4 regions of the Neobacillus sp. DHD-1R genome follow, and region 2 is predicted to be linked to each of the others. Evidence: a T-box and tRNA genes for the amino acid it is inferred to sense, from the RefSeq annotation. Region 2 holds a T-box; the other regions hold tRNA genes.
What was found. The T-box of region 2 lies ahead of proS (proline--tRNA ligase). A T-box ahead of a tRNA ligase gene usually reads a tRNA of that ligase, here a tRNA-Pro.
Positions count from the first base shown of each region.

Region 1: it has a tRNA-Pro gene. The T-box ahead of proS (proline--tRNA ligase) is inferred to sense a tRNA for this amino acid. The anticodon was not compared.
Region 3: it has a tRNA-Pro gene. The T-box ahead of proS (proline--tRNA ligase) is inferred to sense a tRNA for this amino acid. The anticodon was not compared.
Region 4: it has a tRNA-Pro gene. The T-box ahead of proS (proline--tRNA ligase) is inferred to sense a tRNA for this amino acid. The anticodon was not compared.

Region 1 is NZ_CM173232.1:4,753,201-4,757,391, forward strand. Features, by position in the region: gene AC3ANL_RS23455 (sugar kinase) at 1-64, opposite strand, end outside; gene AC3ANL_RS23460 (sugar phosphate isomerase/epimerase family protein) at 52-834, opposite strand; tRNA gene AC3ANL_RS23465 (tRNA-Ile) at 1,037-1,110, opposite strand; tRNA gene AC3ANL_RS23470 (tRNA-Gly) at 1,121-1,194, opposite strand; tRNA gene AC3ANL_RS23475 (tRNA-Gln) at 1,209-1,280, opposite strand; tRNA gene AC3ANL_RS23480 (tRNA-His) at 1,294-1,369, opposite strand; tRNA gene AC3ANL_RS23485 (tRNA-Asp) at 1,415-1,491, opposite strand; tRNA gene AC3ANL_RS23490 (tRNA-Met) at 1,495-1,568, opposite strand; tRNA gene AC3ANL_RS23495 (tRNA-Ser) at 1,737-1,829, opposite strand; tRNA gene AC3ANL_RS23500 (tRNA-Met) at 1,849-1,925, opposite strand; tRNA gene AC3ANL_RS23505 (tRNA-Pro) at 1,955-2,031, opposite strand; tRNA gene AC3ANL_RS23510 (tRNA-Arg) at 2,038-2,111, opposite strand; tRNA gene AC3ANL_RS23515 (tRNA-Val) at 2,131-2,206, opposite strand; tRNA gene AC3ANL_RS23520 (tRNA-Glu) at 2,210-2,284, opposite strand; rRNA gene rrf (5S ribosomal RNA) at 2,326-2,442, opposite strand; rRNA gene AC3ANL_RS23530 (23S ribosomal RNA) at 2,644-4,191, opposite strand, start outside.
Region 2 is NZ_CM173232.1:2,136,783-2,140,973, reverse strand. Features, by position in the region: gene AC3ANL_RS10260 (GNAT family N-acetyltransferase) at 1-460, opposite strand, end outside; gene proS (proline--tRNA ligase) at 671-2,101, opposite strand; T-box leader at 2,225-2,444, opposite strand; gene AC3ANL_RS10250 (cupredoxin domain-containing protein) at 3,067-3,957, shown strand; gene AC3ANL_RS10245 (PepSY-associated TM helix domain-containing protein) at 4,041-4,191, opposite strand, start outside.
Region 3 is NZ_CM173232.1:634,846-639,036, forward strand. Features, by position in the region: rRNA gene AC3ANL_RS02970 (23S ribosomal RNA) at 1-865, shown strand, start outside; rRNA gene rrf (5S ribosomal RNA) at 941-1,057, shown strand; tRNA gene AC3ANL_RS02980 (tRNA-Glu) at 1,097-1,171, shown strand; tRNA gene AC3ANL_RS02985 (tRNA-Val) at 1,177-1,252, shown strand; tRNA gene AC3ANL_RS02990 (tRNA-Thr) at 1,273-1,348, shown strand; tRNA gene AC3ANL_RS02995 (tRNA-Lys) at 1,357-1,432, shown strand; tRNA gene AC3ANL_RS03000 (tRNA-Leu) at 1,447-1,528, shown strand; tRNA gene AC3ANL_RS03005 (tRNA-Gly) at 1,546-1,620, shown strand; tRNA gene AC3ANL_RS03010 (tRNA-Pro) at 1,708-1,784, shown strand; tRNA gene AC3ANL_RS03015 (tRNA-Ala) at 1,798-1,870, shown strand; tRNA gene AC3ANL_RS03020 (tRNA-Ser) at 1,878-1,970, shown strand; tRNA gene AC3ANL_RS03025 (tRNA-Met) at 1,997-2,070, shown strand; tRNA gene AC3ANL_RS03030 (tRNA-Asp) at 2,074-2,150, shown strand; tRNA gene AC3ANL_RS03035 (tRNA-Phe) at 2,219-2,291, shown strand; tRNA gene AC3ANL_RS03040 (tRNA-Tyr) at 2,327-2,411, shown strand; tRNA gene AC3ANL_RS03045 (tRNA-His) at 2,417-2,492, shown strand; tRNA gene AC3ANL_RS03050 (tRNA-Cys) at 2,531-2,604, shown strand; tRNA gene AC3ANL_RS03055 (tRNA-Gly) at 2,613-2,686, shown strand; tRNA gene AC3ANL_RS03060 (tRNA-Ile) at 2,698-2,771, shown strand; tRNA gene AC3ANL_RS03065 (tRNA-Asn) at 2,797-2,871, shown strand; tRNA gene AC3ANL_RS03070 (tRNA-Arg) at 2,948-3,021, shown strand; gene AC3ANL_RS03075 (hypothetical protein) at 3,385-3,831, shown strand; gene AC3ANL_RS03080 (helix-turn-helix transcriptional regulator) at 3,833-4,057, shown strand; gene AC3ANL_RS03085 (DUF4386 domain-containing protein) at 4,115-4,191, shown strand, end outside.
Region 4 is NZ_CM173232.1:4,101,013-4,105,203, reverse strand. Features, by position in the region: rRNA gene AC3ANL_RS20330 (23S ribosomal RNA) at 1-201, shown strand, start outside; rRNA gene rrf (5S ribosomal RNA) at 455-571, shown strand; tRNA gene AC3ANL_RS20320 (tRNA-Val) at 580-655, shown strand; tRNA gene AC3ANL_RS20315 (tRNA-Thr) at 830-902, shown strand; tRNA gene AC3ANL_RS20310 (tRNA-Lys) at 1,055-1,130, shown strand; tRNA gene AC3ANL_RS20305 (tRNA-Leu) at 1,145-1,226, shown strand; tRNA gene AC3ANL_RS20300 (tRNA-Gly) at 1,258-1,332, shown strand; tRNA gene AC3ANL_RS20295 (tRNA-Leu) at 1,337-1,425, shown strand; tRNA gene AC3ANL_RS20290 (tRNA-Arg) at 1,444-1,517, shown strand; tRNA gene AC3ANL_RS20285 (tRNA-Pro) at 1,524-1,600, shown strand; tRNA gene AC3ANL_RS20280 (tRNA-Ala) at 1,619-1,694, shown strand; tRNA gene AC3ANL_RS20275 (tRNA-Met) at 1,713-1,789, shown strand; tRNA gene AC3ANL_RS20270 (tRNA-Ile) at 1,812-1,888, shown strand; tRNA gene AC3ANL_RS20265 (tRNA-Ser) at 1,908-2,000, shown strand; tRNA gene AC3ANL_RS20260 (tRNA-Met) at 2,019-2,092, shown strand; tRNA gene AC3ANL_RS20255 (tRNA-Asp) at 2,096-2,172, shown strand; tRNA gene AC3ANL_RS20250 (tRNA-Phe) at 2,282-2,357, shown strand; tRNA gene AC3ANL_RS20245 (tRNA-His) at 2,386-2,461, shown strand; tRNA gene AC3ANL_RS20240 (tRNA-Gly) at 2,479-2,552, shown strand; tRNA gene AC3ANL_RS20235 (tRNA-Ile) at 2,560-2,636, shown strand; tRNA gene AC3ANL_RS20230 (tRNA-Asn) at 2,650-2,724, shown strand; tRNA gene AC3ANL_RS20225 (tRNA-Ser) at 2,731-2,821, shown strand; tRNA gene AC3ANL_RS20220 (tRNA-Glu) at 2,832-2,903, shown strand; gene glgB (1,4-alpha-glucan branching protein GlgB) at 4,024-4,191, shown strand, end outside.

The DNA of each region.
Region 1 (4,191 bases), 2.6 Mb from region 2:
CTGGCTGATTGGCGATAAACATGGCCATTGCTTCGCCAAAGGTAACTACATCTAGCTGTTGCACGTTGTTAACGCCTCGCTTTCCTTAACCAAATCATTAATCATTTTAATAAAATCCTTTGTTTTCTTGTTCGGCACGATTGGAAATTCCAGTGCTTTCATAATGTCACCCGGTAAGCTCCTCATTACTTTCTTCCAGCTGTGTTCACCTTCAGATTGAAGTGGCACTGTAACGAAGGTATCATTCTTTACCTCCACCTGTTTTAAATGAAGATACACGACATAGGGAGCCAGCTTACTCAATGCTTCCTCAACATCCTGACCGGAATAATACCAGTTCCCAGCATCAAAGGTCATTTTAACCGAAACATCCTGTTCGACAACGCTTTCAAAAAATGCTTGTAACTGACTGATATTTCCTCCGTGTATTGTTTGGTCGTTTTCGACCAGTAATTGAATTTCAGGCTTTTGCTTTAGAAAAGCAGCAAGTTCAGTAACACTGGATTCTCCTTTTTGAAAATATCCGAGTGAAACCTTTATCCACTTGGCACCAAGCAAGACTCCTTCTTTAAAAATTTCACTTAATTGCTCTTCATTTAGCTGGTGGTTCTCTTTCCAGCATTCAATCGGAGCAGAATAAACAGTGAAGAGTCCAAATTTATCTATTTCACTTTTTATTTTATCGAGCTGCAGATTCTCATTCGGCAACAATTCACGACGAATTTCTAACCCATAGGCTCCCGCCTGAGCGATCAGCTCAACATAGGATGCTTGCCCATTTTCTAATACTGCCTTCCTATCAAAAGCATTTAACGGGACAATCACTTTTTTCATAACGAAGATCCTTTCTATGATGAACATTTATTATAAAACGGTTTAGTAAATCGGTTTAGTAAATCGATTTATTGATATTATAAACCCAATGAAAGCGTTTTTGCAATAGAATTTTATAAAAAATTCTAAGTAAAATAAAAAAAGGTGACTGATTCCCGTGTTAATGCACACGGTACCAATCACCTACAATATTTTTTTCAGATGGGCCTAAATGGACTCGAACCATCGACCTCACGCTTATCAGGCGTGCGCTCTAACCAGCTGAGCTATAGGCCCATATTCATTATGGAGCGGGTGATGGGAATCGAACCCACTACATCAGCTTGGAAGGCTGAGGTTTTACCAGTAAACTACACCCGCAATATATAAAAAGGCTGGGCTAGCTGGATTTGAACCAACGCATGTCGCAGTCAAAGTGCGATGCCTTACCGCTTGGCTATAGCCCAATAATAATAAAAATGGGGCGGCTGATGGGAATCGAACCCACGAATGCCTGAACCACAATCAGGTGCGTTAACCACTTCGCCACAACCGCCAAAATCTATATATATTAATAGTAGGAAACCTACTTGGAATAAAATGGCGGTCCGGACGGGACTCGAACCCGCGACCTCCTGCGTGACAGGCAGGCATTCTAACCAACTGAACTACCGGACCAAATTGCGGGGGCAGGATTTGAACCTGCGACCTTCGGGTTATGAGCCCGACGAGCTACCAGACTGCTCCACCCCGCGACAATAAAAAATATTTAGTTTGAAGCATGCTCCATATTTCGTTAATGACCGCCCCGATTTCGGAAAGCATAGCCAAGAAGCAGCTCAATCGTTGCGCTGTAGAGTAATCGAAGAAGCATATTCGAACGTGCTCCACCCCGCGACAATAAAAAACAATAAAAAATATTATGGAGGAGGAAGAGGGATTCGAACCCCCGCGCGGTATGACCCGCCTGTCGGTTTTCAAGACCGATCCCTTCAGCCAGACTTGGGTATTCCTCCATTATTAAAATAAACCATTTGGTAGCGGCGGAGGGGATCGAACCCCCGACCTTACGGGTATGAACCGTACGCTCTAGCCAGCTGAGCTACACCGCCAAACACACATATTATAACAATACTTCGACTGGTCGGGAAGACAGGATTCGAACCTGCGACCCCTTGGTCCCAAACCAAGTGCTCTACCAAGCTGAGCTACTTCCCGTAAAAATGCGCCCTGAGAGATTCGAACTCCCGACCTTTTGATTCGTAGTCAAACACTCTATCCAGCTGAGCTAAGGGCGCAAAATTACTAAATAGTAAATGGTGGAGGATGACGGGATCGAACCGCCGACCCTCTGCTTGTAAGGCAGATGCTCTCCCAGCTGAGCTAATCCTCCAAATGGTGACCCCTACGGGACTCGAACCCGTGTTACCTCCGTGAAAGGGAGGTGTCTTAACCGCTTGACCAAGGGGCCGGTATTCATTTTTGACAAAATAATAGCCCCAAAGGGGCAGTGCCTGGCAACGTCCTACTCTCACAGGGACGCGTGTCCCAACTACCATCGGCGCTGAGAAGCTTAACTTCCGTGTTCGGTATGGGAACGGGTGTGACCTTCTCGCCTTAATTACCAGACTATAAAATTAGAGAGATCATTCTCTCAAAACTAGATAATGCAGAAGAAGTGGTAAAACTCAAGTTCGCTTTAAAAATTGTCCAGCTGCGGCTCCTAACTTCTCGGCCGTTTCGATCCGTCCCTTCAAATCCAAAACCAGGATTTGCAGTGCCGGCTCTCCAACGTCTGTCGAAGTTGACCAGTCGCCTTCGCTTTTCTATTTGGTTAAGTCCTCGAACGATTAGTATCAGTCAGCTCCACATGTCGCCACGCTTCCACCTCTGACCTATCAACCTGATCATCTTTCAGGGTTCTTACTAGCTTGACGCTATGGGAAATCTCATCTTGAGGGGGGCTTCATGCTTAGATGCTTTCAGCACTTATCCCGTCCGCACATAGCTACCCAGCGATGCCTTTGGCAAGACAACTGGTACACCAGCGGTGCGTCCATCCCGGTCCTCTCGTACTAAGGACAGCTCCTCTCAAATTTCCTGCGCCCACGACGGATAGGGACCGAACTGTCTCACGACGTTCTGAACCCAGCTCGCGTACCGCTTTAATGGGCGAACAGCCCAACCCTTGGGACCGACTACAGCCCCAGGATGCGATGAGCCGACATCGAGGTGCCAAACCTCCCCGTCGATGTGGACTCTTGGGGGAGATAAGCCTGTTATCCCCGGGGTAGCTTTTATCCGTTGAGCGATGGCCCTTCCATGCGGAACCACCGGATCACTAAGCCCGACTTTCGTCCCTGCTCGACTTGTAGGTCTCGCAGTCAAGCTCCCTTGTGCCTTTACACTCTACGAATGATTTCCAACCATTCTGAGGGAACCTTTGGGCGCCTCCGTTACTCTTTAGGAGGCGACCGCCCCAGTCAAACTGCCCACCTGACACTGTCTCCCACCCCGATCAGGGGTGCGGGTTAGAATTTCAATACAGCCAGGGTAGTATCCCACCGACGCCTCCACCGAAGCTAGCGCTCCGGCTTCTCAGGCTCCTACCTATCCTGTACAAGCTGTACCAAAATTCAATATCAGGCTACAGTAAAGCTCCACGGGGTCTTTCCGTCCTGTCGCGGGTAACCTGCATCTTCACAGGTACTATAATTTCACCGAGTCTCTCGTTGAGACAGTGCCCAGATCGTTACGCCTTTCGTGCGGGTCGGAACTTACCCGACAAGGAATTTCGCTACCTTAGGACCGTTATAGTTACGGCCGCCGTTTACTGGGGCTTCGATTCAGAGCTTCGCTTGCGCTAACCCCTCCTCTTAACCTTCCAGCACCGGGCAGGCGTCAGCCCCTATACTTCGCCTTGCGGCTTCGCAGAGACCTGTGTTTTTGCTAAACAGTCGCCTGGGCCTATTCACTGCGGCTCTTCGAGGCTATTCACCCCAAAGAGCACCCCTTCTCCCGAAGTTACGGGGTCATTTTGCCGAGTTCCTTAACGAGAGTTCTCTCGCTCACCTTAGGATTCTCTCCTCGCCTACCTGTGTCGGTTTGCGGTACGGGCACCTTTTATCTCGCTAGAGGCTTTTCTTGGCAGTGTGGAATCAGGAACTTCGGTACTAAATTTCCCTCGCTGTCACAGCTCAGCCTTCACGGTAAGCGGATTTTCCTACTTACCAGCCTAACTGCTTAGACGCGCATATCCAACAGCGCGCTTACCCTATCCTCCTGCGTCCCCCCATCACTCAAACGATAAAGAGGTGGTACAGGAATATCAACCTGTTGTCCATCGCCTACGCCTTTCGGCCTCGGCTTAGGTCCCGA
Region 2 (4,191 bases):
GCGGGATAGCACGGCTTTTGGTGTTGCTAGCATCACACCGAATCTCTACTCTTCTTGCTTTTAACTCTCTAAATGCAAATTCTGTTATAGCTTCAGCTGCTTCAGTGATGTAGCCATTTCCGCTATAACGAGTATCAATCCAATAACCAATTTCAACCTTTGGCACATCCCAGTTAATTCTATGCAATCCCGAGGAACCAATGAATTCCCCAGTCCCTTTTTTAAATACATGAAGTCTTAGGTCTTCTCTTGTTAAAAACTTCGCATGGGCATCGCGCATATTAGCTTCTACATCTTGTTCCGATTGCTCTCTATGAGCCCAAGGCATCCAAGCTTTCAATTCATTTAATGATGCCTGCATGGCGTCAAAGACCGCTTTTCCGTCACCAGGCATTGGCTTTCTAATTAACAATCTTTCCGTGTAAAACTCTTCAGGAAAATCTAGCAAGATTGGTTTCATAGGACTTCTTCCCCTTTCTGAAATTAAAGTATTCGATAAAAAATGTAGATTTCCTTTTTTCTTTGGGTTCGTCTAGAAAAAGATTGATTCGCGGATAAAAATATAAATTCGCGGATAAACCAGATACTTAAAAATGGGCAGTAAATATTCAACAAAAATACTAATAAAAAGACCCTTCCATATCGGAAGAGCCCTAATAAATCGGTATTTTTAGTAAGCTTTTGCCCAATAAACCATTTGTTTTGCGTCTTTTCCACAGCAAACACATTGCTCAGACAACTGTTCTTGCTCAAATGGCATACAGCGTGAAGTTGCACCTGTTTCTTCTTTGATTTTTTCTTCACAGGCTAGGTCACCACACCACATTGCCTTGATAAATCCAGGTTTCGCTTCCAGCGTTTCTTTTAATTCAGAAAGAGTTACCGCTACAGACGTTCTTTCTTCGCGATGCTTCAATGCTTTATTGTAAAGGTTTGTTTGAATATCATCCAATAATTCTATAAGCTTTGCTTCTAATTGCTCAAGAGGAACGATTACCTTCTCTAACGTATCCCTTCTTACCAATACAACTTGTTTGTTTTCAATGTCTTTTGGTCCAACTTCAAGACGAACAGGAATACCCTTCATTTCGTATTCATTGAACTTCCAGCCTGGCTTTTTATCACTTGCATCAATACCCACACGAGCCACTTGTCCTAGCGAATTTTTTAATTCATATGCAAAGTCTAGAACGCCTTCTTTGTGCTGTGCGATTGGAACAATCATCACCTGTGTAGGAGCTGCTTTTGGTGGAATCACTAGACCACGGTCATCCCCATGGACCATGATTAATGCACCAATAATTCTTGTCGTGAACCCCCAAGATGTTTGGTGTACATACTGCAGTTTTCCTTCTTTATCGGTGTACTGAATTCCAAATGCCTCGGCAAAGCCTGTGCCAAAGTGATGGGAAGTACCTGATTGCAATGCCTTTCCATCATGCATTAAGCTTTCAATCGTAAAGGTAGCTTTAGCTCCTGCAAACTTTTCTTTCTCAGTCTTTTGCCCTTTCACAACTGGAATAGCAAGAATCTCTTCACAAATGGAAGCATAAACATTAAGCATCTTAATTGTTTCTTCCATGGCTTCTTCATCAGTGGCATGAGCTGTATGACCTTCCTGCCATAAAAACTCTAATGTCCGTAGGAATGGACGAGTCGTTTTTTCCCAGCGAACCACGTTTGCCCATTGGTTATATAATTTTGGTAAATCACGATAGGAGTGAATGATATTACTATAATGCTCGCAGAATAACACCTCAGATGTTGGTCGAACGACCAATCTTTCTGCTAATGGTTCCGATCCTCCATGAGTAACCCAAGCAACTTCAGGAGCAAAGCCTTCAACATGATCTTTTTCCTTTTGCAGCAAGCTTTCAGGAATGAATAAAGGCATATAAACATTTTCATGTCCTGTTTCTTTAATGCGGCGATCCAATTCATTTTTAATATTATCCCAGAGGGCAAATCCATAAGGGCGGATAATCATTGAACCGCGAACACTTGAATAATCAATTAAATCAGCTTTTGTGACTACATCTGTATACCATTGGGCGAAGTCCTCGTCCATGCTAGTAACATCTTTTACAAATTCCTTTGCCATTTTTGACACCTCATTATTTTTTTTAAAAGAAAAGACTAAATTTTCATTTTGAGAATTAGCCAATTCCACCGCACAGCGGCGTATGGATTTCGCTTTTTTGAACATAAAAAGGCCTTGATCCTAACAAGGGACCAAGGCCTGGCGGTACCACCCTAAATTCATAAAGCAAATAGCTTTATACTCTCTCCATGATAACGGACTTTATCCGCATGTATCTTCAAAAATTAATCCGATACAGAACTCAGAGGCAGGTTCGAATGAACGTCTTAAGAAACCTCACACCAACTGGTTTCCTCTCTTAGTAAGACCCTTTCAATTTACTAATCCTCATCATAGTTTCAATAGTATTTTTGAAAATTATATATTTCCTAATAATAAATGTCAAATTTATTTTTATTTTGTATATTATGAAAAGGAAAAAATGAGGCATTCCACTTTATTCACAATGATAATTCAGGTAAAATGCGAGGTATATAAAAATTGGGGTGACCACTATGTTAGATAAAAAAGATGAGATTGAACAGGAGGAAGAGGAAAAAGATTTACTATTGGAATACATCAAATTACAAAATGAAGCCCTCAAAAGAATTTATAAAAATACGCTTGATAAATAAGAAAAGCGCAAGCGCCCTGTTCAGCGGCGTATGGCCTGGAGCGCTCCAACTGAGATAAAGGAAACACGAAGAGCCGGAGGCGATTCGATGTTGACTTATCGTAGGGCGGAAAGCGAAGGACACTAGCCGCTAGGGCGCTGGAGCTAGACAATTCTCGAAGTCAACACTTATAAATTCTGATATTAGAACAAAAGGATTAAACAGCCTTTTATAACCTCCATGACATGTCCACCACTCAATATTCATAAAATGTTCAAATAAATCACTAAAAATACAAATTTCTATTGGATATTTAAATTTATAATACTCATATGTTGTTTATTTCAAAAAGCCATATGGGGAGATTATTAGATGAGTATTTTTTCAATTATTTCAGCAGTTTTTGTTGCGATTGGCACTGGCTATTCTATTTTTCTTGAATACCGTCATAAAAACCTGTTGAATAACACTCCGGGAATCATGATCAGCATGGTTATTGCTGTGATAACCGGCTTACTAGCTGGCAGTATTATTGGTATTACTTCTGGTGAGACTTTTTTAGTCGTTGGTGTCAGCATGATTATCGGTTTTGTCATTGGTTTCTTAGCGGGTCATCCGATTGGTTTATTGGCAATATTAATGGGCTCTATTGCTGGTTTAATGGGTGGGATTAATGGGGCTATTCTTGGAGTTTTTCTTCAATTCATTAACCCAACGATATTACTCGGCATTTTACTAGGTTTTTATATTGTCATTATTGGATTTGTTATCATTTATATTCACGTTATGACGAACAAAAAATTCTCTATCGATACGCAAGAACTTTCACCTTTTGCCATTATCGCAGGAGGGCTTGTGCTCGTCTCCTTGTTTTTATTTATGTATAGCAGTAATATGGTGAAAATTCCCGGTCAAGATGAACCTGCTCAGGCACAAGCCCAACAAGGAACGAGCAATCAAAAAGTTACGAAAACAGAAGTCGATGTAACGAACCAAAGCACGCCAAAAGTAAAAATGCTTGTAACAGAAACAGGTTATACGCCAAATGTTATCAGGGTAAAAAAGGGAGTTCCCGTCGAATTGGAAATTAAAAATCCGTTAAAAGATAGTTGCTTATCTACCTTTATGATCCCCGATTTTAATATTAACAATGTTAACCTTAAAACTGGGACAACAACTCTCACCTTTACCCCTGATAAATCAGGTGAATATACCTTTAGCTGTGGAATGCAAATGTTTAAAGGAACGATTATTGTTGAATAAAAAAGGGTCTGCCCTCACGATTAGCACTCAATATATTGAGGTTGTGAGGGTTGACCCTTTGTTTTATGACATCTTCTTTTACATTAGCTTACAAATTCTGCTTGACGTTTTTTTCTTTTTCCCTCGGCACGTAGTACTTTGATGGATAAATAGATACCTGTCCCTGTTAAAGCAATCATCGCAATAGCAACGAGATCAATGAGCCACTTTACATTTGTGGTGCCAATTCTTCCT
Region 3 (4,191 bases), 1.5 Mb from region 2:
CAGGTTACCCGCGACAGGACGGAAAGACCCCGTGGAGCTTTACTGTAGCCTGATATTGAATTTTGGTACAGCTTGTACAGGATAGGTAGGAGCCTGAGAAGCCGGAGCGCTAGCTTCGGTGGAGGCGTCGGTGGGATACTACCCTGGCTGTATTGAAATTCTAACCCGCACCCCTGATCGGGGTGGGAGACAGTGTCAGGTGGGCAGTTTGACTGGGGCGGTCGCCTCCTAAAGAGTAACGGAGGCGCCCAAAGGTTCCCTCAGAATGGTTGGAAATCATTCGTAGAGTGTAAAGGCACAAGGGAGCTTGACTGCGAGACCTACAAGTCGAGCAGGGACGAAAGTCGGGCTTAGTGATCCGGTGGTTCCGCATGGAAGGGCCATCGCTCAACGGATAAAAGCTACCCCGGGGATAACAGGCTTATCTCCCCCAAGAGTCCACATCGACGGGGAGGTTTGGCACCTCGATGTCGGCTCATCGCATCCTGGGGCTGTAGTCGGTCCCAAGGGTTGGGCTGTTCGCCCATTAAAGCGGTACGCGAGCTGGGTTCAGAACGTCGTGAGACAGTTCGGTCCCTATCCGTCGTGGGCGCAGGAAATTTGAGAGGAGCTGTCCTTAGTACGAGAGGACCGGGATGGACGCACCGCTGGTGTACCAGTTGTCTTGCCAAAGGCATCGCTGGGTAGCTATGTGCGGACGGGATAAGTGCTGAAAGCATCTAAGCATGAAGCCCCCCTCAAGATGAGATTTCCCATAGCGTCAAGCTAGTAAGAACCCTGAAAGATGATCAGGTTGATAGGTCAGAGGTGGAAGCATGGCGACATGTGGAGCTGACTGATACTAATCGTTCGAGGACTTAACCATTTTTAAGCGAACTTGAGTTTTACACACTTCTTCTGTATTATCTAGTTTTGAGAGAACGATCTCTCAATAAAATAGTCTGGTAATTAAGGCGAGAAGGTCACACCCGTTCCCATACCGAACACGGAAGTTAAGCTTCTCAGCGCCGATGGTAGTTGGGACACGCGTCCCTGTGAGAGTAGGACGTTGCCAGGCTACCCCATTTGGGGCTATTTTTTTGTGAAAATTTATTACGGCCCCTTGGTCAAGCGGTTAAGACACCTCCCTTTCACGGAGGTAACACGGGTTCGAGTCCCGTAGGGGTCACCATATTTGGAGGATTAGCTCAGCTGGGAGAGCATCTGCCTTACAAGCAGAGGGTCGGCGGTTCGATCCCGTCATCCTCCACCATATTTCTTTCTAAACTCTAAGCCGGGGTAGCTCAATTGGTAGAGCAACTGACTTGTAATCAGTAGGTTGGGGGTTCAAGTCCTCTCGCCGGCACCATTATGTACGAGCCATTAGCTCAGTTGGTAGAGCATCTGACTTTTAATCAGAGGGTCGAAGGTTCGAGTCCTTCATGGCTCACCATAATAAATTTATATGCGGGTGTGGCGGAATTGGCAGACGCACCAGACTTAGGATCTGGCGCCGCAAGGCGTGGGGGTTCGACTCCCTTCACCCGCATTCATTTATTTTTCCATGCGGAAGTAGTTCAGTGGTAGAACATCACCTTGCCAAGGTGGGGGTCGCGGGTTCGAATCCCGTCTTCCGCTCCAAATGCGCCATTAGCTCAATAGAAAGAGTATCTGACTACAGACCATATGGTTGTAGGTTTGGCCCTCTATCGGGCATGCCATATATAACGGGAAGTAGCTCAGCTTGGTAGAGCACTTGGTTTGGGACCAAGGGGTCGCAGGTTCGAATCCTGTCTTCCCGACCATTTTTATACTTTTGGGGCCTTAGCTCAGCTGGGAGAGCGCCTGCTTTGCACGCAGGAGGTCAGCGGTTCGATCCCGCTAGGCTCCACTTATTTGGAGGAATACCCAAGTCTGGCTGAAGGGATCGGTCTTGAAAACCGACAGGCGGGTCATACCGCGCGGGGGTTCGAATCCCTCTTCCTCCTCCATAATATGTATTCTTGATTTTTATTGTCGCGGGGTGGAGCAGTCTGGTAGCTCGTCGGGCTCATAACCCGAAGGTCACAGGTTCAAATCCTGTCCCCGCAATATGGTCCGGTAGTTCAGTTGGTTAGAATGCCTGCCTGTCACGCAGGAGGTCGCGGGTTCGAGTCCCGTCCGGACCGCCATTTTATCCCAGTAGTTTTTTTGAGCAAAGGACTAACATTAAATTTGTTGTAGGTAAGAATATTAAATTGGCTCAGTAGCTCAGTCGGTAGAGCAAAGGACTGAAAATCCTTGTGTCGGCGGTTCGATTCCGTCCTGCGCCATCATATCTTTTAATACGCTATTTCAACTTATACATGGAGGGGTAGCGAAGTGGCTAAACGCGGCGGACTGTAAATCCGCTCCCTCAGGGTTCGGCGGTTCGAATCCGTCCCCCTCCACCATTATGGCGGTTGTGGCGAAGTGGTTAACGCATCGGATTGTGGTTCCGACATTCGTGGGTTCGATTCCCATCAGCCGCCCCATTTTTCTAATTTGATTGGGCTAATGCCTATTAAATGTTGGCGGCATAGCCAAGTGGTAAGGCAGAGGTCTGCAAAACCTTTACCACCGGTTCGAATCCGGTTGCCGCCTCCATCATAAATGCGGGTGTAGTTTACTGGTAAAACCTCAGCCTTCCAAGCTGATGTAGTGGGTTCGATTCCCATCACCCGCTCCACACTTCTATTTGGGCCTATAGCTCAGCTGGTTAGAGCGCACGCCTGATAAGCGTGAGGTCGATGGTTCGAGTCCATTTAGGCCCACCTTATTCTAATAGTATTTTATTGTTCCGCAGTAGCTCAGTGGTAGAGCAATCGGCTGTTAACCGATCGGTCGTAGGTTCGAGTCCTACCTGCGGAGCCATTTTTTTGGATCGGAAATACTCAACAGGCATCCATGATAATGGTTAGGTCACGTGAGCATTCCGCCATTCAATAATGCGCCTTTAGCTCAGCTGGATAGAGCATACGCCTTCTAAGCGTACGGTCAGAGGTTCGAATCCTCTAAGGCGCATAAAAGTTAATATGGATTAGAAGCGCCTGAGTACTTAACATACTCAGGCGCTTTTTTACTAATATACTTCACTCCAACGGGTGAATGAGTTGAAATTCTCTACTAGAGCGCAGCTAAGCTTAACACAGCAGACCAACAGTTTGGTCTGCTTTTTTGATATTTGCAGTTCGAAAAATCGGTTATACCGTAGTTCATTTCTTAACTTCCCCTAACCAATTGCGTCTCCAAGGCCGGCACTTTGCCCTAATAGGCGGTGTCTGGTCTATTAACGTAATTTATACTTTACTTCATGTAAACTTTTTTTTACATCATGCATATAATACTATGCATGGTGTAAAAGTGAACATACAGGGGGTGTAAACCATGACTTATCAAGAAAAGAAAAGCATTGTATCATTGATCAGCGCCATATTCATTTTCGTATCTTATGGCTTGTACATGTACCCTAAGTACCCTGAAGGAGGTCTGGAAACGACCGAAACCTTTCGTTATTGGGGTTCCTTCGTCCTCATTTTGACTTTGGTTTCAATAGTCGCGCACATCATTATCAGCATTATTTTTAACATCGTCTTTAGAATGACGACTAAAGAAAAGGAACCAAGATTTGCGGATGAACTGGATAAATTAATTGACTTGAAAGCGAACCGAAATTCTTTTTTTGTGTTTATCGCCGGCTTTCTTCTTGCAATGGGATCATTGATCATCTATCAGCCGTCACAGGTAATGTTCATTATCCTGATCAGTTCAGGATTCATTTCTGATGTGACCGGCTCCGTTACTAAACTTTATCACTATCGAAAAGGAGTCTAATATGGGTAAAACTCTTGTCGGCAATCACATCCGTAAATTACGATTCAACCATGATGAAATGACTCAGCAGCAATTAGCTGACAAGGTGGGCGTAACAAGGCAAACCATCGTGGCTCTTGAAAAAGGAAATTACTCCCCATCTCTAGAACTGGCTTTCCGCATTGCTCACGCATTTAACTTACCATTGGAAGAGGTATTCTTTTATGGGGACAACACAAAGTTGTAAGAACTTTGCTTGATTTACTTTACCGTTTTTGAATTTACGATAGGGCGGAGATAAAAAATGAATTCAAATAAAAAAGCAGCAAAAATGGTAGGAGTACTGTTTATACTGGCAGCTGTTACGGCAATAATAGGTCT
Region 4 (4,191 bases), 2.0 Mb from region 2:
TTGCCAAAGGCATCGCTGGGTAGCTATGTGCGGACGGGATAAGTGCTGAAAGCATCTAAGCATGAAGCCCCCCTCAAGATGAGATTTCCCATAGCGTCAAGCTAGTAAGAACCCTGAAAGATGATCAGGTTGATAGGTCAGAGGTGGAAGCGTGGCGACATGTGGAGCTGACTGATACTAATCGTTCGAGGACTTAACCAAATAGAAAAGCGGAGGCGACTGGTCAACTTCGACAGACGTTGGAGAGCCGGCACTGCAAATCCTGGTTTTGGATTTGAAGGGACGGATCGAAACGGCCGAGAAGTTAGGAGCCGCAGCTGGACAATTTTTAAAGCGAACTTGAGTTTTACAACACTTCTTCTAGATTATTTAGTTTTGAGGGAATGAAAAAATTTAAATTTCCTCTTGAAAAATATAAAAAAGACATTATAATAAAATAGTGTCGAATAAATAGTCTGGTAATTAAGGCGAGAAGGTCACACCCGTTCCCATACCGAACACGGAAGTTAAGCTTCTCAGCGCCGATGGTAGTTGGGACACGCGTCCCTGTGAGAGTAGGACGTTGCCAGGCTGTTATATGGAGGATTAGCTCAGCTGGGAGAGCATCTGCCTTACAAGCAGAGGGTCGGCGGTTCGATCCCGTCATCCTCCACCATAATAAATTTTCAATCTGTTTGCCGGGGTAGCTCAATTTGTAGAGTACGACCGAATATGCTTCCTGAAAAAACTTCAGCATACTGACCGAGTAGCTGCTTGAATATTCATTCTGAGGTCAGGATGACGGCAACAAGAACAGCGTGTTCAAACTTAATAATTTTCCAAACTACATGCCGGGGTAGCTCAATTGGTAGAGCAACTGACTTGTAATCAGTAGGTTGGGGGTTCAAGTCCTCTCGCCGGCACCTTTAGTACGAGCCATTAGCTCAGTTGGTAGAGCACGTTCGAGTAAGCTTCTATGAAACAGCTTCAGGGCACACGCCGAGTTGCTGCTTGAATAAGCTTACTGAGGTGTGGGCATCCGGCGAAATAAGTGATTAGTGTATTATATTAGTACGAGCCATTAGCTCAGTTGGTAGAGCATCTGACTTTTAATCAGAGGGTCGAAGGTTCGAGTCCTTCATGGCTCACCATAATAAATTTATATGCGGGTGTGGCGGAATTGGCAGACGCACCAGACTTAGGATCTGGCGCCGCAAGGCGTGGGGGTTCGACTCCCTTCACCCGCATCAAGATTTTTGCAATAGCAAATAACATAATGCGGAAGTAGTTCAGTGGTAGAACATCACCTTGCCAAGGTGGGGGTCGCGGGTTCGAATCCCGTCTTCCGCTCCAAAATGCCGGGGTGGCGGAACTGGCAGACGCACAGGACTTAAAATCCTGCGGTAGGTGACTACCGTACCGGTTCGATTCCGGTCCTCGGCACCATTTACAATAAAGTTATATGCGCCCTTAGCTCAGCTGGATAGAGTGTTTGACTACGAATCAAAAGGTCGGGAGTTCGAATCTCTCAGGGCGCATTTTTACGGGAAGTAGCTCAGCTTGGTAGAGCACTTGGTTTGGGACCAAGGGGTCGCAGGTTCGAATCCTGTCTTCCCGACCATTCAATTCATTCCTTTATGGGGTCTTAGCTCAGCTGGGAGAGCGCCTGCTTTGCACGCAGGAGGTCAGGGGTTCGATCCCCCTAGACTCCACCATAAAATAATTTGATATTTGGCGGTGTAGCTCAGCTGGCTAGAGCGTACGGTTCATACCCGTAAGGTCGGGGGTTCGATCCCCTCCGCCGCTACCATTTTATAAATGAACTTCAACTTGGACCTTTAGCTCAGCTGGTTAGAGCAGACGGCTCATAACCGTCCGGTCGTAGGTTCGAGTCCTACAAGGTCCACCAGTAATTTTATATTTAACACGGAGGAATACCCAAGTCTGGCTGAAGGGATCGGTCTTGAAAACCGACAGGCGGGTCATACCGCGCGGGGGTTCGAATCCCTCTTCCTCCTCCATATATTTATTATTATTGTCGCGGGGTGGAGCAGTCTGGTAGCTCGTCGGGCTCATAACCCGAAGGTCACAGGTTCAAATCCTGTCCCCGCAATATGGTCTGGTAGTTCAGTTGGTTAGAATGCCTGCCTGTCACGCAGGAGGTCGCGGGTTCGAGTCCCGTCCAGACCGCCATTTTATTGCACAGTAGCTTAAGTTAGTAGAACAGATTGTTCACATCATTGAATTAGCTTCTGCAGCAAAGGTCCTACCTCAATTTTCTTGTAGGTAAGAGTAATATGTTGGCTCAGTAGCTCAGTCGGTAGAGCAAAGGACTGAAAATCCTTGTGTCGGCGGTTCGATTCCGTCCTGAGCCACCATTTTTCAATTAAATAGTTTTTTATTGTGGCGGCTGTGGCGAAGTGGTTAACGCACCTGATTGTGGTTCAGGCATTCGTGGGTTCGATTCCCATCAGCCGCCCCATTATAAAAAATTGTTTTGCGGGTGTAGTTTACTGGTAAAACCTCAGCCTTCCAAGCTGATGTAGTGGGTTCGATTCCCATCACCCGCTCCAAATTCTTGGGCCTATAGCTCAGCTGGTTAGAGCGCACGCCTGATAAGCGTGAGGTCGATGGTTCGAGTCCATTTAGGCCCACCATAAATATTATTTTTCCGCAGTAGCTCAGTGGTAGAGCTATCGGCTGTTAACCGATCGGTCGTAGGTTCGAGTCCTACCTGCGGAGCCAAATTATGGGGAAGTACTCAAGTGGCTGAAGAGGCGCCCCTGCTAAGGGTGTAGGTCGGGTGACCGGCGCGAGGGTTCAAATCCCTCCTTCTCCGCCATAAAATAAATGGCCCCTTGGTCAAGCGGTTAAGACACCTCCCTTTCACGGAGGTAACACGGGTTCGAGTCCCGTAGGGGTCATATAAAGAACTGATAACAATCTGTTATCAGTTTTTTTTTATACAAATTTATCTTATCGCTGTTTTTATTTTAATGATAAGAACTCATTAACGACTGGGTACATTAAAAAAGAGAAGCCAGGCGTTAATAGTCCTGGATAAACGACCATTGCAATAAAATAACGCCGCTGGGGGTCGTCAAAAGCCCTGATAAACGACCGTGGCTCCCAAAAATCACTGCCGCCGGTCGCCAATAGCCCTGATAAACGACCGTAGTCCCAAAAAATTGCCTCCGGGGGTCGTCAATAGACCTCATAAACGACCGTGGCTCCCAAAAATCACTACCGCCGGTCGCCAATAGCCCTGATAAACGACCGTAGTCCCCAAAAATCACTGCCGCCGGTCGCCAATAGCACATATAAACGACTGGAGCCCCTAAAAATTTCAGCCGCCGGTCGCTAATAGCCCTGATAAACGACCGTGGCTCCCAAAAATCACTGCCGTAGCCGCAGCTGCAATCAACAACTCAAGCACCAAATAGCCTGTTTAATGTCTCCTAGAACCCATATTATCCCTCAAAATCAATATTGCAAGCCCCGCTTCGAAATACCCAGGTCGCCACCTACTCCCATCTAAACTCACAACCAGAAACAGTAGCATCGACACACACAAGCGATGCTGCCCATCAATTATGAGGATCCAAAGACCCTGTCTCGTCCTTAAAGACAGCTTCAAATTAGTTCTATATGCACCCCTTGCCAAGCCTTTAAGAAAAGCGTTTACAACCGTTGGTTATTCATTATGTTAATATAATATTTTCAACGTTGTTTATTTTGAGTTTCTTGTTGGTACCGCTTACATTTCTGCTAATTCCCTTAACTTTATGACGTTCATTTTATTAATGTTTAAATAATTTTTTTGCTTGAAAATCACTTAAATTTTCAAAAAAACTTTATATCTTTCTGTCGATTGATGGTGAAAATTCGGTCGTATAGTGTCGGAAATTGTCAGAAAAAGTCCTTTGGTGACAACATACCTCATTTATTGTCAGAAAAGATAAAAAAGTTTTCTGAGGCATATGATTCAATACCATTTATAATTGGTCAAAGAAGTACATATTTTCATTGAGGATGAGGAGAGCCATGACAGTGAATACCTTATTTCCAACAGATTATCAGCTGCACTTATTTCATGAAGGTAGCTACTTCCACAGTCATCAGCTTTTTGGCGCTCATATCTTTAAGGATTCCAATCAAGTATATACACGATTTTGTGTATGGGCCCCAAATGCCGCACAGGTGAGGCTCGTA